One region of the Siphonobacter sp. BAB-5385 genome, then DNA from elsewhere that is predicted to be linked to it. Evidence: riboswitches for the same ligand, from Rfam matches in the RefSeq annotation. Region 1 holds a riboswitch; each other region holds the start of a gene.
The links. Region 1 has a riboswitch for cobalamin ahead of metE (5-methyltetrahydropteroyltriglutamate--homocysteine S-methyltransferase). Riboswitches for the same ligand answer to the same signal wherever they lie in the genome.
Positions count from the first base shown of each region.

Region 2: it holds a riboswitch for cobalamin, as region 1 does, so the genes downstream of both, BWI93_RS02635 (TonB-dependent receptor) here and metE (5-methyltetrahydropteroyltriglutamate--homocysteine S-methyltransferase) in region 1, are expected to answer to the same signal.
Region 3: it holds a riboswitch for cobalamin, as region 1 does, so the genes downstream of both, BWI93_RS06890 (TonB-dependent siderophore receptor) here and metE (5-methyltetrahydropteroyltriglutamate--homocysteine S-methyltransferase) in region 1, are expected to answer to the same signal.

Region 1 is NZ_NMPS01000206.1:4,844-12,341, forward strand. Features, by position in the region: gene BWI93_RS20290 (FUSC family protein) at 186-743, opposite strand; gene BWI93_RS20295 (PolC-type DNA polymerase III) at 965-1,588, shown strand; gene pgk (phosphoglycerate kinase) at 1,660-2,847, opposite strand; cobalamin riboswitch at 3,110-3,325, shown strand; gene metE (5-methyltetrahydropteroyltriglutamate--homocysteine S-methyltransferase) at 3,556-5,865, shown strand; gene BWI93_RS20310 (acyl-CoA thioesterase) at 5,985-6,371, shown strand; gene BWI93_RS20315 (cysteine-rich CWC family protein) at 6,533-6,739, shown strand; gene BWI93_RS20320 (VRR-NUC domain-containing protein) at 6,843-7,498, shown strand, end outside.
Region 2 is NZ_NMPS01000031.1:162,850-170,347, reverse strand. Features, by position in the region: gene BWI93_RS02665 (S8 family serine peptidase) at 1-923, shown strand, start outside; gene BWI93_RS02660 (hypothetical protein) at 1,001-1,255, shown strand; gene BWI93_RS02655 (hypothetical protein) at 1,263-1,523, shown strand; gene BWI93_RS02650 (hypothetical protein) at 1,788-2,129, opposite strand; gene BWI93_RS02645 (alpha/beta fold hydrolase) at 2,105-2,536, opposite strand; gene BWI93_RS02640 (helix-turn-helix domain-containing protein) at 2,658-2,999, shown strand; cobalamin riboswitch at 3,301-3,560, shown strand; gene BWI93_RS02635 (TonB-dependent receptor) at 3,902-6,094, shown strand; gene BWI93_RS02630 (PepSY domain-containing protein) at 6,141-7,498, shown strand, end outside.
Region 3 is NZ_NMPS01000070.1:145,904-153,401, reverse strand. Features, by position in the region: gene BWI93_RS06900 (adenosylcobinamide-GDP ribazoletransferase) at 1-513, opposite strand, end outside; gene cobT (nicotinate-nucleotide--dimethylbenzimidazole phosphoribosyltransferase) at 506-1,516, opposite strand; gene BWI93_RS06890 (TonB-dependent siderophore receptor) at 1,707-3,686, opposite strand; cobalamin riboswitch at 3,726-4,003, opposite strand; gene BWI93_RS06885 (gluconate 2-dehydrogenase subunit 3 family protein) at 4,330-4,941, opposite strand; gene BWI93_RS06880 (four helix bundle protein) at 4,991-5,440, opposite strand; gene BWI93_RS06875 (GMC oxidoreductase) at 5,475-7,220, opposite strand; gene BWI93_RS06870 (DUF3050 domain-containing protein) at 7,443-7,498, opposite strand, start outside.

The DNA of each region.
Region 1 (7,498 bases):
TAGAAGAAAATACATATAAAAGGCAGGCGGGGCTGGTCCGTTACCAAAGGCCTTGTAGGGATCGTTTAACGTTTGAAAGGTTTCAGAAGTTTGACACTACCGAAGGATTTCAGCGTCCCGGTAAACCCCGAAGGGGTGGCCCCTGTTGTAACCAGGGGCTTCGACCCCTGGCCTGGAACCGAAACCTAGAAATTAAACTTCCGCTTTACCACGGAGAAAAACCAGCCGACCAGAAAGGCGACAATACAGCCCAAGGTTACTTCCGAGGTACGGAGAAGGGCAATTTCAAGAGCATCCTGCCAGGAAGCTTGCTGAAAAATCGCTGGCGTCATGACAGCAATTACCGTAGAGGGAGCCAGTTTCCAGCTAGAAGGATACCGTTTGATGAGTGTACCCATGAAGATGGCTACCGCAATGGCTAGAAAGAGGGAAAAGATATTAACACCCGTCAGGACGATAAAAACAATACCAATCAGACAGCCGCTAATAGTATTAATAATCCTGGAAATCGTATTGCGACGTAGATCACCAAAATCAGGCTCGGAGACGATGGCTACTGAAATAAGTGCCCATTCTTTTTTCTCGATATGCAGTAAATCGAGTAACATCCAGGCAATGGCTGCTCCGAACAAAATCCGGAATGCGTATAAAAAAGTAGTCTTTTTGAGCTCGATTTCATCTAAAATTGTTTTTTCAAGCTCAATGATTCGTTTCTTGGGGTTGATAAGTGTTTTATAGATCATGGTACTTTTCGGGCTGTGACCAAACGGTCGTACTTTAATGGCTTCTATAAAATTAACGCACAAATAGCCTGAAGAGTTTTGAATATTTTTGTACTATTCTAATAATCTACGCAATCATTTGAACAAAATTCCCGGAATGACTGGTTTACGGATTCCTGAATCGAAATCCGGTGAATAATAGGGCTGTTGCCTTATCTTTGAATTCTACTCAACTTGAACCGATGCCTTATCTTGTTTTAGACCTGGAAATGACCGGAGGTGAACCCGGCTGGAATGAAATCATACAAATTGGAGCCGTTTTGTGCGATGATGACTGGAATGAACTGGGAACGTACCTGTCGAATGTCTATCCGGAAAACGAAGAAGCTTTCTCGGAATATTCAGCCAAAATTCACGGTCTGAGTCTGAGCGATCTCGACGACGCTCCCATGATTTACGACGTCATCCCACAATTTGAAGAGTGGATACTGGAAAAGCTCGGTCGCCTCCGGGGCCGTACCCAGACGCTGGATAATTCCCAGTATCTGCGGGATGTTATCATTAGCGGACAATCCGTCATCAACGATATTAATTTCCTGCGGTACGCCTACCGGGAAGAGAAAATTAAATGGCCGTATTCCAACAAACTGCTGGATCTGCATACGCTCGGCTATTTCACCTTTGAAGTACTGAAAGCCAATGGCAAACCTGTACCCAAGTCGCTAAGTCTGAAAGCCATTGCGGGTTATTTTGGACTGGAACGGGAAGACGCCGAATTTCACAATGCCCTCGAAGACGCTCAGCTGACTACGAAATCGTTCAAAGAAGTGTTTGCTCTGGCGAAAAAGTTTAAGCTGGCCGAGTAAGCAAGCAATAAACGACAAAGAGCCGATCCCACGGGATCGGCTCTTTGTCGTTTGGGTATAGCTTCAGGAAATTAATCCAGAGCGGCTACACCGGGAAGCGTTTTGCCTTCCATGTATTCGAGCAGAGCTCCACCACCCGTCGATACGTAGCTTACGCGGTCACCGTATCCGGCATTGTTTACCGCAGAAGCGGAATCACCACCACCGATGAGTGAGAAGGCTCCGTTTTCTTCGGTTGCCGTTACTACGTACTCCGCAATGGCGTTGGTACCTACAGCAAAGTTCGGGAATTCAAATACGCCCATGGGGCCGTTCCAGAGAATCGTCTTCGAATTCAGGATGGCTTCTTTGAATACTACGATCGACTGGTGTCCAATGTCCAGACCTTCCCAGCCCTCGGGAATTTGACCGGCGGGAACCGTCGTTTTGGTGGCGTCGTTGGAAAACTTATCGGCAATCACCGTATCCAGCGGCATCAGCAGGTTTACACCTTTTTCTTTCGCTTTTTCAATCAGCTCCAGAGCCAGCTCCATTTTGTCGTCTTCGTGGATGGAATTTCCGATTTGTCCACCCAAGGCTTTCGTGAAGGTGTAGGTCATACCGCCACCCAGAATCAGCGTATCCACTTTATCCAGCAGGCGTTCGATCACCAGAATTTTATCGGAGATTTTCGCTCCACCCATGATCGCCGTGTACGGACGCTCTACATTATCCAGAATCCGTTGAGCGTTGTCAAGTTCGGCTTGCATGACGTAACCGCTTACTTTGTCAGTAAAGAACTGACCGATTACCGCCGTTGACGCGTGGGCCCGGTGAGCTGTACCAAAAGCATCGTTTACCCAAACATCACCCAGGCGAGACAATTTCTCGGCAAAAGCTACATCTCCTTTTTCTTCTTCTTTGTAGAAACGGAGGTTTTCCAGCAGCAGGATTTCACCGGGCTGTAAGTTAGCGGCCTGATCTACAGCCTGCTGACCAATGGCATCATCGGCAAATTTTACCGGACGGTTGAAAATCAGCGACAGGGCATTAACCAGGTGTTTGAGCGAATATTTTTCGGTAGGACCATCTTTCGGACGACCCAGGTGCGACATCAGGATTACCGAACCACCGTCGTTCAGAATTTTCTGAATCGTGGGGATCGTAGCTTTGATGCGGGTATCGTCAGTAATTTCATAGCGGTCATTCAAAGGGACATTGAAATCTACGCGGACAAGTGCCTTTTTTCCGGCGAAATTGTACTGGTTCAGCGTCTTCATCAGATAGAATCAGAAGTTTAAATGAGTAATGGTAAGACCACGCGGTAACAAAGTTCTGAAGCGTTAGTCAAGAACGGAACAAATTTAGAAATTCGGCCAAACTTCCCTAAACCTGACGAGTTTTTAAGCGAAACCTCTTAAAAGTTTGCTAAAAAGATATACGCTGCAAGTCTGGGTACGCGGGCCGTTGTCGTTTCTAAAAAAGATTCTGCTTCCGTATTTAAAAAAACTATGCTCTATATTTGCGGCGTTCTTTGTAATGCCCGTCAATCGGATGGTTGGTTTCGTGGGGAGGTCTTCGCTCCCCAAGGAATGAAAAAGGAATCGTGTGTAAATCACGAGCAGACGTGCTACTGTAAGTACCCGTTTCGCCGCAGCGAAACACGTGCTACCCAAATTTCCCATTGTTCCGCGAGGAATGAGAAGGGGGGCCAGCATGGTACAAGCCAGGAGACTTGCCAACCTTCTCAATGGTCATGCCTTCACGACTAAGGCCTGATGCACGCATTGATTTTACAAATGTTGTAGGCGTTTCTTCGCCCGGTTCTGATGCTCAGAGCGGGGTCGAAAACGTGTATTCTTCTTCTGACGTTCAGCGACGAACGTGAGCCGGAGATCGTATGCCTAAGCATTCGTAACAATTCACCTTTTTTGGCGGGTTGGGTGTTTCAGAGGCGTTTTTTCAAACCCTTTTTTAACACAAACAACATGGTTACGCACAACCTGGGCTACCCCCGTGTGGGCAGCAAACGCGAACTGAAATGGGCCAGCGAACAATTCTGGGCCGGAAAAATCTCCAAAGACGAACTCCTCTGGGCCGGACGGCAGGTCCGTCGGCAAAACTGGCAAACGCAACAGGAAGCGGGTATCCAGTGGATTCCTTCCAACGACTTTTCATTTTACGATCAGGTACTGGATACGGCCCTGATGGTAGGAGCGGTACCCGAGCGTTACCAGTCGCTGATTGACGGCAAGAGTAATCGCGAGCTGGAAATCTACTTCGCTATGGCCCGGGGTATTCAGCAGAATGGGCTGGACATCAAGGCGATGGAAATGACGAAATGGTTTGATACTAATTACCATTACATCGTTCCGGAATTTCTGAAAAATCAGCAGTTTAAACGGTATTCCGACAAAATCATTCACGACTTTGAGGATGCCAAGCAAATGGGTATTCTGACGAAGCCCGTCCTGCTTGGCCCCGTATCGTTTCTGTTGCTGGGCAAAGAAAAAGAAGCGGGTTTCCATCGCATTGATCTGCTCGAACCCTTGTTGCCCGTGTACGCCGACGTACTACGCGAACTGGCTACCCGAGGTACGACCTGGGTACAGCTCGACGAACCCTGCCTGACGCTGGACTTATCCGAGAATGAGCAAATCGCTTTTCAACAGGCCTACGAATACCTGGCTCGGGCAGTACCTCAGCTGTCCTTGCTGGTTGCCACGTATTTTGAAAGCATACAGCCCAACCTGGCTCTGACCCTGCAACTGCCCGTAGCGGCTTTGCACGTGGATTTGGTACGGGGCAACGAACAACTGGAAGCCATGCTGGCCGATACCAGTTTTGTCACTTCGCAACGAATCCTTTCGCTGGGCGTAGTAGATGGACGAAACGTCTGGAAAAATGACTTTACGCAATCGTTGACGTTCATTCAGCGAGCGGTGGACGTACTGGGTAAAGATCGCGTCTGGATTGCTCCGTCCTGCTCCCTGCTGCACGTGCCGTATGACCTGGATCTAGAGAAAAACGACGCCGTACTGACGCCGGAAATCAAAAACTGGATGGCCTTTGCCAAGCAGAAACTCGGTGAAGTAGTGACGCTGGGACGTCTGGCCAAGGGAGAAGCTCAGGGATTACTGCTGGAAAATCAGGTGGCTCTGGAAAGTCGCCGGACGAGTCCGCTGATTCACAAAACTGCCGTTAAAACGCGGGTACAGGCCGTGCAAACGGATGATTTTGAGCGGTATAGTACCTTTGCTATTCGTCAGCAAATTCAGGGAGAAAGTCTGCAATTACCACTCTTCCCCACGACTACCATTGGTTCCTTTCCCCAAACCGACGAGGTGCGGCAATGGCGAGCGAAGTATAAGAAAGGCGAAGTAAGCCAGGCTGAATACGAAGCGTTTGTAGAAACCGAAATCGAAAGGTCCATTCGCTGGCAGGAGGAAGTAGGGCTGGACGTGCTGGTACACGGCGAGTTCGAGCGTAACGACATGGTGGAGTACTTCGGTGAGCAACTGACGGGCTACGTATTCACCCAAAACGGCTGGGTACAGAGTTACGGCAGTCGTTGCGTGAAGCCACCGATTATTTACGGTGACGTAGAACGTCCCGAAGCCATGACGGTACGCTGGACGACCTTCGCTCAATCGAAAACCGAGAAATATATGAAAGGGATGTTGACGGGTCCGGTCACGATCCTGCAATGGTCCTTTGTCCGGGATGATCAGCCACGTAAGGATACGGCCTTCCAGATTGCCTTAGCGATTCGGGATGAGGTACAGGAACTGGAACAAGCAGGCATCCGGATCATTCAGATTGACGAACCCGCCATTCGCGAAGGATTGCCCCTGCGGCGGGCGGACTGGGCGACGTACCTGACCTGGGCCGTGGACGCGTTCCGGCTAAGTGCTGCGGGCGTAGCGGATCAAACGCAGATTCACACGCATATGTGTTACTCGGAATTCAACGACATCATGGAGGCCATTGCCCGGATGGATGCCGACGTGATTACCATCGAAACGTCCCGTTCGCAGATGGAATTGCTGGAAGCGTTCTCGGACTTTCAGTACCCCAATGAGATCGGACCCGGCGTGTACGACATTCACTCACCGCGTGTACCGAGCGTGGAAGAAATGGCACATTTGCTGGAAAAAGCACTTCGTACGATTCCGGCTCGTAACTTGTGGGTCAATCCCGACTGCGGCCTGAAAACCCGCCGTTGGGCCGAAACCGATCAGGCCTTACGAAACATGGTAGCCGCCGCCCGGCAGCTCCAGCAGACGATAAGCGTTTAGAGGTTTTGTGGTTTAGAGTTTAGTGTTTTGAGTTGCGTGGACCGTAGCGTATAACGGATAAGCCCATGATTCGATTCAGAACCCTAAACTCTAAACCCTAAACTCAAAACCCATTTCTCATGTCTTTAGAAGAAAAAATCAAAGCGGCAGAAACCCGCGTATTTAAAGCTGTTTTTCCGAATACGACCAACCATTATGATACGCTGTACGGGGGTATGGCGATGCAGTGGATGGATGAAATTGCCTTCATCACGGCGACGCGACTGGCCCGAAAACCGATGGTGACGGTATCGAGCGACCGCATTGATTTCCGTCAGGCTATTCAGGCGGGAATGCTGGTGGAGCTGATTGGCAATGTCGTACACGTCGGAAACACGAGTATGCGGGTAAGCGTGGAGATTTTTGTCGAAAGCATGTACGCCGAAGGCCGCGAACTCGCCATCCACGGCACGTTTACATTCGTAGCGATTGACGCGGATAAGAAGCCGGTGAGAATTCTGGATTAGTTTACAGTTTTCGGTTTACTGTTTTCAGTGGAGTGAATAATTAGGGGTATGCAACTACACGCAGAATTTCACTGTTCTGGAAGCGGGCTTTCACCAGAGCGTTACTAAAGTTCGCAAACGCCTCAAACTGAAAACGGTAAACCGAAAACTACCAACTCCCTATGTCTAAACACGCCATCGAAGGTTGCCCGCGTTGCGGACGGTTGTTCACCTGTAAGCTCAACGCCAGTCTGAAATGTGATTGCATGAACGTAGCCCTGACGCCAAATGAAATGCAATACATTCGTGACATTTCAGTGATGGAGTATGACGGAAGCTGTTTGTGTATGCACTGTCTGGAGGAGTTGCGGCAGGAAACGCAGCGGTAGTAATCGTTTCAGTAATGTTGGATCCAATCAATCCACAGGCTGAAAATCAAACTTTTTCCCCAAAAAAAGCATTATCCTAGTTCTAAGCCACGAAGCTCTTGCTATGTCCGAACGCCTGGAACTGCCTCCTAAATATTACCTTGAGTACTTTCGCTATTTAATTGAATTCGTTCGTCGTTTTTACCTGGAATTGCTTACCGATGACGAACGGGAATTTCTGCACGACTTTGATCATCTCAGCGAAGATGCTCAGTGTCTGTTTATTCGGTTTACCAACCGAAGGGTAGCTTTCTTCCGCGTTCGTAAGCTTAATTATCCGGAAATTGAATACTGGGGCGAAGCCCTGCTCGAACTGGAACGCAAGGGGTTTGTGGCTCCGCTGTCAGCGTACCATCAGAATCGGGCGGGGGAGGTACTCGACATTTTCAACAAAACGGAAGTCCTCAGTTTTGCCAAACAGCTCTCACTCGATACTAAAGGTAAAGCCAGTCTGAAGAAAGAAGAACTCAGCGACTGGTTACTGGAAGCTGCTCCTTTCGACGATGTATGCGTACTGATTGGGGAAAGCGAACCCGTTGTGAAAGTCAATTACGAGGCCCAGACCATGTTGTTCAAGTTCCTCTTTTTCGGTAATCGACACGCCGATATGAGTGAGTTTGTAGTACGGGATCTGGGACATCTTCGTTTCGAACGTTTTGATGAGGACCGGTTTGTACCGCACTTCACTACTCGCCAGGAAGTTGAAGATCGCCTGAAAGT
Region 2 (7,498 bases), on a different contig from region 1:
TCATCCTGATTGAACAGCAGTATTCGCACCCAACCCTGGGCCTTACGACCGTGGAATGGTGGCCTGCCGATTTTGACGCCATTCGCTATGCCGTCAGTCGGGGTGTCATTGTGGTCGAAGCTGCCGGCAATGGCAACAACAACCTCGATGCGGCGGGCTATAATACGGCTTTGACGGGTTTTCCGGCGACCTGGCGGAATCCGTTTAACCGGGCCAACCGGGACTCGGGGGCCGTGGTAGTAGGAGCAGGAAATCCGCCTCCCGGTACGCACGGACGCAACGCCGAGACGGGTAGTGGAGAAGTATACACCGACCGGGCACGCTGCAATTTTTCCAACTTTGGTTCCATGATCGACGTGCAGGGATGGGGTTGGGAAGTGACGACCACGGGGTACGGGGATTTACAGGGAGGACCCGAAAACGAACAGTATACCGATACGTTCAACGGTACGTCGAGTGCTTCGCCGATCGTTGTCGGAACCCTGGCCTGTTTGCAGGGCATTCTTCGGGCTTACGGTCGCATCCCGCTGACGCCCGCCCGGGCCCGGGAAGTACTCCGCACGACGGGTTCTCCCCAACAGGCCGCAACCGGACGTCCGCTCACGCAACGGATCGGTAATCGTCCCAACTTACGCCAGTTGATTCCGCTCGTCTTACAAACCAATACCTGGTCGGGCGTGCAGTTTACGGGCAGTTTGGGGGCCAATGCTACAGGTCGCTGGTATACGTTCAATTGGCCCGCTCACTGGCACGTCGTATGGACGGCCGTTCCTACTACGCCGGTACCCGGTGCTCCGCAGCTTAAAATCAAAACGCAGGTAGAGCGGGCTTCGGATGGCTTCATTACCTATTGGCTCAATGTAACCAATCTCAGTAACCGGCCCCTGAATTTTGAAGGGAGGTTTACGGTACTGGGCTGGTAGTCTCAACCTGCTGAAACAATGGGGTCTGATAACCCGGATACAAATTTTTCTTAACCTTATTTCAAACCTTCACGATCATGAGAGTTGGTGTTCAATTTACGGGTACGGTAGCGGCCAATGCCTCCGCCCAGTGGTATACGTTCAACTGGCCGGCTAGCTGGCACGTCATCTGGCATGTGGTACCTACGTCACCACGGACTGGAGCCCCCCAGGTGGAATGGGAAACCCGCGTAGAACGGGCTAACGCCACGTACGTAACCTATTGGGTATTAATCAAAAATCTGACCAACGTACCCGTCAATATCGAGGCCCGGTACGCGGTTTTGAACTAGCATCGCCATGAAAATAACCATTGAAGTAGATCCCAAAACCGAAGTCGTTCCCGGCTCAGTAACGTCGGACTCAACGCCGAGTTACGCCGGCGGAGAGCCCCAGGGAACAGATCCCGCGAGCAGTAATACCGGTACGACTACGACCTCGGGCGACCAGCCAGCCGGGGAACCTCCCGTCTGGCTATTGGAGGCCATTGAAAACGCTCCCCGTCCGTCAACTGCGGAGGAGCCGATGGGGACCTCTGCGGGTACAGTCCGACTCGACTAAATTAGCGTTTTTGCGGATAGTACCTGAGTTTTTCAACGATTCTGTATGGTTCTTAGAATTCTGTCGAGAGCCGTAGGTTCGATCGGTTGGGCAGGAATGGATTGCATCCGTTCCTGCCCTCGTCGTTTAATAAAACACAACCTAAGACTCGATCTCTGAAAGGTTTTCCGGAGTACTTGACTCCTATATATTCCTGAGGAATTGAAGGAAATGCTTCATAACTGATTAATACTCAAGATACAGTTACGAACGAATCCTCAGCCATTACTTCCCCAGTACCAGCTCCAGTTTTTTTACCAGATTTTCGGGTTGTTCCCGCATGGAGTAATGGCCGCCTTCGAAGGGGTAAATCTTCCAGTTTCTGGCCCTGGCCCGACTTAGGCCCATGGCGTCCGTATGGCTATCACTTTTGCCGTTTTTCGTCATGACAATGAAAGCAGTTGGAATGTATTTAACCCGTGGATTGCTAATTCTTAGCGGCTCCGTATAAGTTTTAATGGGCTGAGGTACGTCCATGGGCGGCGTGGGTTTGGTAGGACCGAAGGGATAGGTCATCACGCTGTCTTTGATGTGCGATACCATCAGGCGTCCCAGATCGGACCACACACATCCCTGGCACTTTCCCCATCATTGGGTACCATTGCGTCCAGGTACACGAGTTGACGGATGCGGTCGGGTACCTGCTCCGCCACGCCCGCTATGACCATGCCGCCGTAACTATGTCCGACGAGAATTACGTTGTGCAGGTCTTCAAACCGGATCACATTGACAATATCGGAGATGTATGTACTGAGGTTGACGTTGGCATTGGACAAATGCACGCGTTCGCCCAAACCCGTAAGCGTTGGTCGGTAGACTTTATCCCCTTTAGCCGTTAGTAAGGCATCCACTTTAGCGTAATCCCATCCACCCGACCAGGCCCCGTGCACGAGCAGAAAGGTTCGTGGCGTACGTGACTGGGCCAGACTGACGGTGGATACTAGAAACGCGAGTAGAAAAAACAGATTTTTCATGAATGATCTTGTTCAATAATGTGAATGCGACAAAACTAGCTACATTCACTTTCGAAAAGATAGCTGTTACCTGTGGGTAAGTAGTTACCTGGGAGTAAGTACGTATGAACCATTACCAAACATGAAAAGCACCGAACCCGCTTGCCAGTATGAATTGAAAGTAGCCAAAGATGCCATGGAAGTCATTCAGGGCAAATGGCGGATTCCCATTATCATCTCCCTGACGTATGGCAACAAACGCTTCGGTGAAATCCAGCGGGATATTCCGGAGATCTCGCCCAAAATGCTTTCGCAGGAACTAAAGGCACTGGAAGAAAATCAGCTCATTACCCGTACGCTGTATGATAGTATGCCCGTCACGGTAGAATACGCTCTGACCCCTCTGGGCCTGTCCATGAAAGACCTGTTGGTCGAATTACGCAACTGGGGGAAGCATTTCAGAAAAGAGATTGTGGGCAAATAAGAAGCGTTACCTTCACTTCTATACTGAATCGTCTCTACCAATCCTTGGAGTCAGGGACGGGTTTAAGAGCTGAAAACAGGAGCGACACTGAAATGGCTGCAAACGCCTAAATTAGCCGCTCGGCGGGTAAAACGATAGAAGCCTTCCTATTGACTTTCCTCTTTTGCAGGGCCTGGCTAAACCGTAGTTAATCGGGCTAAACCTGAGTAAGGTTGAACAAGGACATTAGGTAATGTTACCTCTTCCTTCTTTAATCTATCATTTTTAGCCTACCTTCGCGGCCTCATTCAAGTTCTTTACTTCTTATTCCACGGAAAAAGGTTCTGTCGAAAGACAGATTAATAGGGAATCGTGTGTAAATCACGAGCTGTCGTGCAACTGTAAGTTCTACGCAGTTTGCGGTTGACCGTTTCCGTTTTCAATACTTGTATAATTGAAAACTGTAAACGGAAAACTGTACACTGCACACGTTTCAGACAACTGAGCCACTGTATCATTCGGTATGGGAAGGCGTCTGAAATGGAACAAGTCAGGAGACCTGCCTTTTTCTTAGCTGATCATGCTTTCACGGTTTAGAGCGTTATCAAGGGGAGCTTTGCTTTGTTGTAGGGGCACCACTGTGCCGATATGCGTATGCCCGTGCGTAAGCTTTCCTGATTTCCTCTGTATTCCTGTCTCATCATTAGCGAGAACGCAAGCGAAGAACTTTTAACCTTTTAGTTAAAAGTTATGCTCCCCATTTCTACTTCACGATTAAGTAGCAAAGCCCTTTTTACCACCTGGGTACTCCTCTGCGGTGTACTCTTAAAGGCATTCCCGCAACACAAAAACGGTTCGCTGGAAGGGCGAATTGAAACGGAAACCCAGGAACCCATACCCGGCATTTCTATTCGTCTGGACCTATGGGCCTGGGAGCAATCACCCAGGCCGACGGCAGTTTTAAGTTGCAGGCAATTCCGGCGGGAGCGTATACCCTCACGCTGAGCGGTATCGGGTACGAAGTGCGTCAGGTTCAGGTACAGGTCAAAGCCGGCGAAACCCTGCCCCTGCATTATCAGCTTAACCAGAAAACCCACGAGCTTTCGGTCGTGACGGTAACCAGTCAGCGAAACCGCTCCTTTTCGGCGATTAACAAAATCGATGTTCCGCTGCGGGATCTGCCTTTGTCTACCAGCTCGGTCAGCTCAAAAACCATCGAGCAACGCGGCATTGATGATCTGGGGGATGCCATGAAAAATACTACGGGCGTTCGTTCCAACAACACCTACGGCGGTTTTCAGCACTTCACCATTCGCGGGTTCAGCAATTTCGTGGTACTGATGGATGGCGTTCGGGATGAGCGACATAACATTTCCACCAGTGCCCCCAACACGAATTTAGCCAACGTCGAACGCATCGAAGTACTGAAAGGCCCGGCTTCCGTCCTCTTTGGGCACTCGGCTCTGGGTGGTATCATCAACATCGTGCGGAAACAGCCTACGGCCGATTTCAGGGCTAATTTTTCCGCGACTTACGGGAGTTTCAATACCCGTCGGATGCGGGCTGGTGCGGGTGGTTCGATCAACCCGAAGCTTCGGTACCGGATGGATTTCGGGGTGTCGAATACCGATGGTTTCCGGCAGGCGGGTATCTCTACTAACAATGCCTACGTGGCCCTGGAATATACACCCACCCGCAAGGACTACTTTTATTTGTCGTTAGGAGCCAATAAAGATGTGTACCGCACGGATTCGGGTATTCCCGTTTTGGCGGGCGGCGTGCTGGTTCCCGGCATGGATCTAATGACGCGTTACAACGACCCCGCTGATTTTTTAAAGCATACGCGAACGGATGTTCAGTTTCGCTACGTGCGGCAGCTTATGGCCAACCTGAAACTTTCCAATCAGCTCTCGTATTCGGACGATAACATCGATTATTTTTCAACGGAAGAACTGACGCTCAATACCCGGCGGGATTCCATTACCCGCTCGTTTCCCTACTACTTCAATCACCTCACCAAGCCCTTACAAAATCAGCTGGAGCTGACCTACGATCTCAACACCGCCAAGGTTTCGCAGAAGATTTTGCTGGGGTATTCGCTTAGCGTACTGGACCGTAAAACGTATAACGGTACGATTTTTGGTCCCGGCAAAGGAGCAACCATTCCCGTACAAAACCCGATTGAAAACCAGGGATATATCGATTACTACGATACCTATTACCGGGCTACGGATGAAACGGTACACGGAATATACTTACAGGATTTCATCCGGTTTTCCGAGAAAATCAAGGCATTAGTCGGGTTGCGTTACGATGTATTCAAAGGCGAATATTACACCGATCAGGTGGACAAAGACCGCCGGGTAACCAACTACGGAGCGAAATCAACCATAGCCCGGAATGCCCTGACCTATCGGCTGGGCCTAGTCTATCAGCCCATTGAACCTTTATCCGTTTACGCCTCGTACTCAACGTATTTCAAACCCTCTCGCCGGGTAGCTCCAAATGGGGAGACGTTCGATCCAGAAACGGGTTATCAGGCTGAAGTGGGCTCCCGACTGGAGCTGTCATCAAAATTTGCCGCTTCGGCTTCGGTGTACTACATGCGAAAAGACAATCAGGTGGAAGGTCTGCCCGGTGGCGTGTTCAAACGCGTAGGTTCGGCGGAATCGAGAGGCTTCGAAGTGGAGGCTCAGGGCAATCCCGTCGCGGGCCTTGATTTGACGGTGGGTTATACCTTCACCAAAGCCCAGTATTTACCCTACGCCAGTGCGGAGGTAAACCCCGTGGCGGGTAAAACGGCGGTACTGGCTCCGAAGCATCTGGTAAATGCCTGGCTAAACTACACGGTTCAGCAAAAAACCTTGAAAGGGCTGAATGCCGGGGTGGGCTTCAACTATCAAAGCGAAGCCTTCGCCAACTCGGCGAATACGTACGTTTTGCCGTCCTATCGAACCGTCGATGTGGCCCTTGGGTATCAGCTGAACCGCGTGGGCATTCGGGCGAATGTGAATAACCTGTTTAACGAACGCTATTTCACCAACGTGATCTTAACCCGGCAGTTTTATCCCGGAGCCACCCGTAATTACCTGCTGACGCTTAGTTACCAACTTTAACCTTTCAGCCGCGGACTTTTGGAGTCTGCGGCTTTGTATATCTTTCGTGAAAACAGTCATTAAAGCCATTCGGCTCGTTCATCGCTACCTGGGATTTGCCTTGAGTCTACTGTTTCTGGTCTGGTTTCTGTCGGGACTGATGATGATGTACGTGTCGTATCCGACGCTCAAATCACACCAGAAGCTGCAACAAACGCCTCCGATTGATTTGACAACCTGCCTGTTAACGCCGGCAGAAGCGATTACTAGAGCAGGAGTAACGGATTCCATCAAATCCATTCGCTTAGGTATGGTACTGAATCGGCCCGTATATCGGATCGTTACCCTACAAAACCGCCAGCTTAGTATCTACGCGGATAACCCGGCTATTTTGCCCTATGCCAGTGAAAGCTTTGCTCGTCAATTGGCTCAGCACTGGTCCCATGCGGGGGTACAGCAGGTTGAAAAATTAACAGAGATCGATCAGTGGATGGCGGCCCACCGCTCACAGGGCTACCTGCCCGAAGTATATCGAATGCAAATGGGCAACGAAGCGGGGACTTATGTGTATGTGTCTCCTTTTTCAAACGAAGTCGTTCAACAGGTTACGGCCCGGCAACGGTTGCTAGCCTGGCTGGGACCGATTCCGCACTGGATTTATCCGACGTTCCTCATCCGTAACCGACCCGTCTGGAGTCAGATAGTCATCTGGGTTTCCATAATCGGAACCCTGATGTGTCTGGCAGGATTGGCGATGGGCTTCATTCGCTACCAACGTAAACGGCCCGAATCGCTGGCGTTTAGTCCGTACAAGAAACGCTGGTTCCGCTGGCATCATTACACGGGTTTTATCTTTGGGCTTTTCGCGTTTACCTGGGTATTGAGCGGCTTGTTTTCCATGAGCCCTTTCAACTGGACACCCTCCGCCCGCCTTTCATCGCAAGCAACCGAACGCTGGATGGGTGGCCCGCTAAACCTGACCTTATTTAAAGTAAGTCCGGCGGCGGCTTATCAGAAGTTGTCGCGGGAACTGGTACTCAAAGAGATACAATTAATTCAGTGGAACGGCAGACCTTACTACCTGGCTCTGCAGGACGATCATCACACGCGTGTACTGGCGGCGGATGAAGTCGAAGCCAATCCGTTTCAGACCTTTGAAACTCAGGCAATCGAAGAAGCAATTCGGAAACTGGAACCGAAGGTAGCGGTGCTGGAATCGAAAGTCCTGGACCGTTATGACGCGTACTACTACGCGAAGAACGGCGAAAAACGTTTGCCCGTGTTACGAACCAAACTCGACACCCCCGAGCAAATCTGGTATTACGTGGATTTAAAAACGAGTCAGGTGGTATCTAAACACCAGACATTAACACGTGTCGAACGCTGGCTGTATCACGGGTTACACAGTCTGGACTTTGACTTTTT
Region 3 (7,498 bases), on a different contig from region 1:
TTTACTGGTATCGATATCCCGAACGTAGGCGTGCGTATCAATCATGGTGGAGGCGATAAAGCGACTTACGATTTGTCCACTCAGAATACCACTCCAGAAGAGATGAGGGGAAACTCCCGCTATTTCCAGTAAAATCAGAAACTTCAAACTCAGTAGCAGACCCAAGCCGACTACTCCATACGTTCCGACCCGACTGTCTTTCATAATCGTCAGGATTTGCTCCTTGGTCCAGCCACCGCCAAAGCCATCGCATACGTCCGCGAAACCGTCTTCGTGGAAGGCTCCCGTCGTTAGGATTCCAGCAATCATACTCAGCAAAATACTGATCGTTTTGGGGAAAATCAGTTCACTACTGAAATAGACCGCCAGCATCATTCCCCCCACGATGGCTCCAATCAGGGGGAAGTATTTGCGGGAGGCATTGAGTTGTTCGGCCCCGTAGCCAACCCAGCCCGGAATGGGAATGCGGGTGTAAAAACCCACCGCCGTTAGGAATAATCGTAATTCAGTCATCAAGCGAAGAAACACCGGCTTCGGCGAAAGTAGACATTTGATTGAGAAAGGCCACGGCATTTTTCAGCAGTGGATACGCCAAAGCACAGCCCGTACCCTCGCCTAACCGCAGGTTCATCCGTAACAAAGGTTCCGCTTGCAGAAAATCCAGTAGTAAGCCATGTCCCTGTTCGGCGGAATGGTGGCAGAAGATTACGTTCTCCAACACCTCCGGCTGTATCCGGCTGGCTACGAGCAAAGCAGCCGTCGAGATAAAGCCATCCACCAGCAAGACCATGTGTAACGAACGGGCCGTTAGCATAGCTCCCACCATCTGGGCGATTTCGAAGCCTCCGTAGGTTTGCAGGATTTTATAAGGGTCGGTGGGCGAACCGTGCCGAGTCAGAGCCTGCTGCAATACGCTTCGTTTACGGGATAGCTGATCCGTCGTCAGTCCCGTTCCTTTGCCCACGCACTGGTCCAGCGGGATGCCCGTACAAACGCTCATGAGCATACTCGCCGAGGAAGTATTTCCGATTCCCATTTCCCCAAATCCGACGACATTACAGCCCGTTTGCTGTAAGCTCTGTACCAGTTCCGCTCCTTTGGCCAGACAGAATTCCAGCTGTTCAACCGTCAGGGCGGGACCGTGTAGAAAACTAGCCGTTCCGTAGCCCGCTTTCGCAGCGATTAAAGAAGAATGCTCCGGAAAAGCAGCGTTCACGCCCGCATCTACGACGCGTAAATCCAGACCATTTTCCCGGCAAAAAACGTTGATGGCCGCTCCACCCCCTAAAAAATTAAGGACCATCTGATACGTCACTTCCGCTGGGTATGCACTCACGCCTTCCGCCGCAATCCCGTGATCAGCGGCAAATACCAGGATCGTCGGATTGTTCAACGCAGGAGTCTCCGTTTGCTGAATCAGACCGATCCGTAGGGCCAGCGTTTCGAGTTGACCCAGGGCTCCCAGCGGTTTGGTTTTTAGATCAATCTTTCGACGAAGCGTTTCTTTTAAAGTCATCGGGGGTGTTTTGGTTTAAGGTTTGAATGGTTTGATAGGTGGTTTAAGGGCTGTTTGAAGTAGACACATTCGCTAAAGCCTCCACTCAAACGCTTGCTATTGAGCTGTACTAAAAACCCCAACGGGGTTCAATTTGCTTAGCCCGAGGTTGCACCCCGGGCCAGACCCTTCAGCTTACGTAGTTCTCGTATTAAAACTGTAATCGCACGCCCGCCGTAAAGTTTCGGCCCCGGGTATTGTATCCGTAAATGTCAAAATACTGCATATCAAACAGATTACGGACATCGCCGTATACGCGTAGGAAAGTATTGATCTGGTAGTCGGCGTAAACGTCCAGAGTGGTGTAAGGTTTCAGCTCGACAAGCTCCGTTTGGTAGGTTTCACCGTTGTAGAATCGATCTGCACGTTTCCCTAAAGAGCGTACTGTAGCGGAAGCAAATACTTTCGGGGTAATCTGATAACCCAGCGTCGCATTGACCAAAATCTTTGGGCGACGGAATAGATTATTAAACGTCGTATCGCGTCCATTCACGGGCTGCGTAACCTGCCCGGTCACGTAAGTCGCATTCGCCGTCAGCGACCAGCCGTTTGACAGGTAAGAGCCTTCGAGTTCGAACCCATGATCTTTTTGCTGATTGTAATTCACATACCGGCCATACGGAGGCTGACTGAGTGACTGGAAATCGATCACTTGTTTAATTAATCGATCAAAGTACAGTACCCGTATATTGGACTTTTTGTCTTTGTTAAACCATTGTACCCCCAGCTCCAGCGAACGACTGGTTTCCGGTTTCAGGCTTTTGTTGCCATATTCCGAATACAACTGATACAACGTAGGCGTTCGGAAGCCACTGGAGAGATTGACAAAGGCTTTGTATCGATCCTTGAACAGATACGAAGGATTGACCGAATACGTAACATTGCTTCCGTACAACGAATGGTGATTATACCGGCCACCCAATTCCAGAGCAAGGTTGGTTCGACTACGTAACAGAGCGGTTACGTAGGCACTTATCAACTGCGTATGAGCCGTATCTTTTTGAATGGGTGGGCCGTATGGATTAGCCTGATAGGTATTTTGTGAACGAAGATCGGCTCCCGTGATGAGATCAAACCAGGGTCGTATATTCCAGGAATGGTAGAGTTCGGCGAAATGGGTATTCCCCTCAAAACTCGACTGATCCAGCTCGGATTTCCGGTCAAAGGTCGTAAACGCATAATTGGCCGTCAGCTTTCCGAGTTTGTGCGTATACTCAAAACCCGTACCGGCCATTTTCATGGTATTGGTATAGTCGTATTGAGTACTATCCTTGAAGGCTCCCCCGTCAAGTTCATTTCGGTACCAGGAATACATGCCCCGTACTTTCCAGAGCAACTTCGATCCCAATTGGATTCCGCCGTTGAACAAGGCGTTATCCTGCCAGAAACCGTCTTTGTCGAAGTTTTGATTGCCTTTGGCATCGTATGCCGCCGAAAACCCATCGGAACGTAACCGCGTGTACTGGGCGTTGAAGTATCCGGCTTTGGAAGAACCATTCAGGCCCACCGTACCCCGAAACGTACCATAACTCCCGCCCTGTACCGTAGCCGAAGCTCCTAACGGACGGTCGCCTTCCTTTCGGGTGAAAATGTTGATGACCCCCACCACGGCATCCGAGCCGTACAGAGTAGACTGGGCTCCTTTCAGAATTTCAATCCGTTCGATTTCGCCCACGGAAAGTAAGTTCAGATCGAAGGTGTTGTTGATACCGGAGGGATCGTAAATGGGTACGCCGTCGAGTAGAATCAAGGTATTGCCCTGGCCGGCTCCGCGTACGTATACGTCCTGATTGGTACCGAGAGGCCCCTGGGCACCAACTACCATGAAGCCAGCCTGACGCGAAAGCAATTCACCGACGGACTGCGTAGCGTATTTTTGCAGGACTGAATCCGGGAGTACAGTGACGACTTTTCCGGTCTGGGAGAGTTTCTGATCGGTACGGTTGGCCGTCACGGTGACGGGTTCCAGCTGGGTTTCCTGAGCCCAAACAGCGGTCGTAGCCAACAAACAGAGAAGGGTACTTTTGGTAAAAACGCTCATCGTTTTCTGAATAAAAGAGATGATGAGCAATCCGGTTACGCGAGGCGAAAGGCATAAACGATACGGACGGGCGTCAGAGCCACCCGCCAATAGTCTACCTTTCCTAAACGACTTTTCACCCGAAAGCTCGAAATGGATTTCGTTTCAGGCAGGTCTTCTGGCTCGTTTCATCCCAGACGCCTTCCCATACCGGAACGGATACAGTGGCGATTTGTCTGGAAACTTCAGTTTGCAGTTTTCGGTTGTCTGTTTTCAGTTAAATACGATTACCCATTAACTGAAAACGATAAACCGTAAACTGTAAACTGACCGAAACTTACAGCTACGGGGATAGCCCCGGATTTGCACCGGTGTTCCCTTTTAATCCGGTACCGGGAGGTACCGAAACCTAAAACGTCCGCAAAAGTAGGGAAAATAAAAATGCTGACCCGGTATTTCTCCGAATCAGCATTGGGGAATGAGATTGAGGTCTGATGGGGTTTCAGTGAAGTTTCAGGTTTAAATGGTTTTAGGTGTGAAGAGCGTTTGAGAGGGGTTTCAGTGGCTTGTAAGTACAGTGAAATGACCCTAGGCTATGAAGTTAATAACCTATTTCGCTCAACCTTGCACCCTACTTAAATTTCAAACTTCACTCAAACTTGAAACGCTATTCAAACCCCAACAAACTTTAAACTTTACTCAAACTTCACACCTTTTCAAACTTCAAACTCTCTTTTCAAACCTAAAACATTCCCTATTCATAACTCAAGCCATACTGCTTCAGCACCTCTTCGGGTACACCTTCCCAATTGTTGGGGGTGTTTCCTACGTAGCCGAGGTCGTCAAAGCCCATGCGGGTGGTGTAGAAACCGGTAAGCGTCATGTCACGCATTTTGTTGAAGAAAGCTACTCCCTGAGAGTACTGGGGCTTGGCCTGTTCAGGGTAGGCAATGTCATCGACGATTTCGATTTGCTGGGGCTTCGTCAGTTCTACGAACTTCTTGTTAAAGCGTTTGCGGCTTTCGCTGTCGAGCCAGGCCAGCCCACCCCGCAGGGGCGTCTGGTGTACGGGCTGGTCTTTCGCCATAAACTCGATGAACGCGGGTACGCCCGCCTGCGAGGCACTCCCTGACTTCTGATCGGCGGGAAGGATGATGTCGCAGAGGACCGTAATCGTTTTCAGCTCGTGCGGCGTAAAGAACTTTTCCGCCATGAGTTTGGCATCCCGAATGGCTTCGGATTTCTGCCGTCCACCGGGAATGGGTAGCGGTTTCTCAGGCGGTGCCGCCACCAGGTCCGTCGAAGGAACCGTAGCCATGCCCAGCGACCCGAGTGCAATGGATTTAAGTGTATCGCGACGTTTCATGCGTATCAGTTTTCAGTTGCCTGTTTTCGGTTTTCAGTAATTAGTACGTCTACTCCGTCCAGCCCTGATAATCCAACGCTGGTTCCTGTAATTGATTTTTGTCAGTAGAGCCTTTGTATTTACTTCCTCTGATTTCCGTTTTTGACAGATAGGAAATAAATCCAGCGATCATTTTCCCTAGCTCATCGGCATCTGCGTACACTTTTTCAAAGATCTCTGTTGAAATGTACTGACGATCTAATGCTCGGTATAACTGAGATTTGACTTCCGTTAACGAACCTTTGGCGATTCCCAGAAACTGGATAAACTCACCTTTGCTCCCTCGTCCAAAACCCTCAGCAATATTGTCCATGACCGAATCTGCCGAACGCCTGATCTGTCTTCGATGGTCAAAGTCCATGCCAAAGGGACCCGTCCCCGTTAATTCAAAAATCAATACAGAAAATACCCTAGCTTTTTGCCAGATTTTTAAATCCTCAAATCGCTGAACGGTAGCCATAACTGAAAACTGTAAACCGAAAACAGAAAACGCTTTATAAATTCTTCTGTTTCACCTGATCAATGATGTAGTCACTCGTTCGCATAGACATCGCCAGGATCGTCCAGGTTACGTTTTTGTCGCCCTGGGTAACGAACGGAGCGGCGTCTACGACGAACAGGTTCTTCACGTCGTGACCCTGCATGAACGAGTTCAGAGCGGATTTTTTGGGATCGCTGCCCATGCGGACCGTACCGATTTCGTGGATGATTTTGCCGGGAGCTTCCAGGCCATAGTTCTGTTCTTTCCCCGGTTTATTTCCTAACGCAATACCTCCCATTTCGTGGATCATTTCTTCAAACGTATCCTGCATGTGCTGGGCCTGCTTCACTTCGTTTTCCGACCATTTGTAGTGGAATCGCAGCGTAGGAATCCCGTATTTATCAACGTTATTCGGATCGATTTCGCAGTAGTTACTTTCCAAGGGAATCGGTTCACCGCGACCGGCCATACCCACGTACGCTCCGTAGAAACGGCGGGCATCTTCTTTCAAACGCGAACCGTAACCACCCGAAGGCAATGACTTTCCATCGGTATAGGCGTACTTGCCGTTCATGCCGTGAATCCCCATGCCGTAGCCGTACATGGGCATACCCATGCCGCCGCCGTATTCGATGTGGTAGCCCCGGGGGAAGTCCAGCTTTTTGTTATCCAGCCACCAGGGTGTGTATACGTGCATACCACCCACACCGTCTTCGTTGTACCGTTTCCGGTTCATCAGAGCCGGAATGAAGGCCGAACGGCTGGCTCCCGTCGAGTCATTCAGGTATTTACCGATGACCCCGCTGGAGTTAGCGAGTCCATTCGGGAAACGGGCTGATTTGGAGTTCAACAGCAATCGGGCTGATTCACAGGAACTAGCCGCCAGTACCACAATCTTTCCGCGTACCGTCCGCTCCTGTAAGGTAGCGGTATCCACGTACGAAACGCCCGTACACAATCCGGTTTTCTGATCGGTCAGTACTTCGCGAACCATCGCTCCGTTGATCAGCCGGGTATTACCCGTTTTGACCGCGGGTTTGCAAAGGCAGGACGAAGAAGAAAAGTCAGCGTATACCTGACAGGCCCGGCCACACTGCGAGCAGTAGAAACACTGACCGCGTTCGTCGTTAATTTTTTTTGTCAGAATCGATAGACGCGACGGAATAACCGGAATTCCCAGATTTTTTCCCGCCTTCTTAAGCATCAATTCGTGCAAACGCGGTTTGGGAGCCGGTAAGAAATGGCCGTCGGGTTCGTTGCGAAGCCCTTCTTTCGAACCGAAAATACCGATGAGTTTATCGACTTTATCGTAATACGGAGCGACATCGTCATACGTAATCGGCCAGTCATCCCCGATGCCCGTGAGCGTTCCGCGACGAAAATCGTCGGGACCGAAACGCAGCGAAATACGGCCCCAGTGGTTGGTACGGCCGCCGAGCATTCGGCTACGAAACCAGTGAAATTCGGTACCCGGTGCCGCTGAATACGGTTCGCCTTCCAATTGCCAGCCTCCCCAGGCGGCGTCGAAATCGCCGAAGGGACGTGTGGTACTGGCTCCGCGACGAGGGGACTCCCAGGGGAATTTTAATTGCGTAATGTACTTGGGATCAGCAGGATCGTAGTAACCTCCTGCTTCCAGTAAACAGACTTTGGCTCCGGCTTTCGATAACTGATAAGCCGCCATGCCGCCACCCGCACCCGAGCCAACGATGATGACATCGAATACTTCGGGCGTTTCCTGGATGTGGAAATTGCTCATAAGCAGTGCGTGAAGAAATAGGTATAGACTCGTTGTTGGTACTGAAACTTAAAGGTAAAGATTTGTACGCTTACTTCCAGAGAAGTCAGGCTTTGAAGCAAGTAGAATTTTTCCAAGAAGGTTTAGAATTCTTCGCCGGATAAAAAAGCTCACTTCATAGCCTTAGTTTTCTTTGGATGTATTGCTTTTAGAAACGCTGCAATTACTTAAAAATTTTACGAATTAGTTCTGATCGACGGGTTCTAAACGACTCGTGATGGAATTCCATAGATCAATCC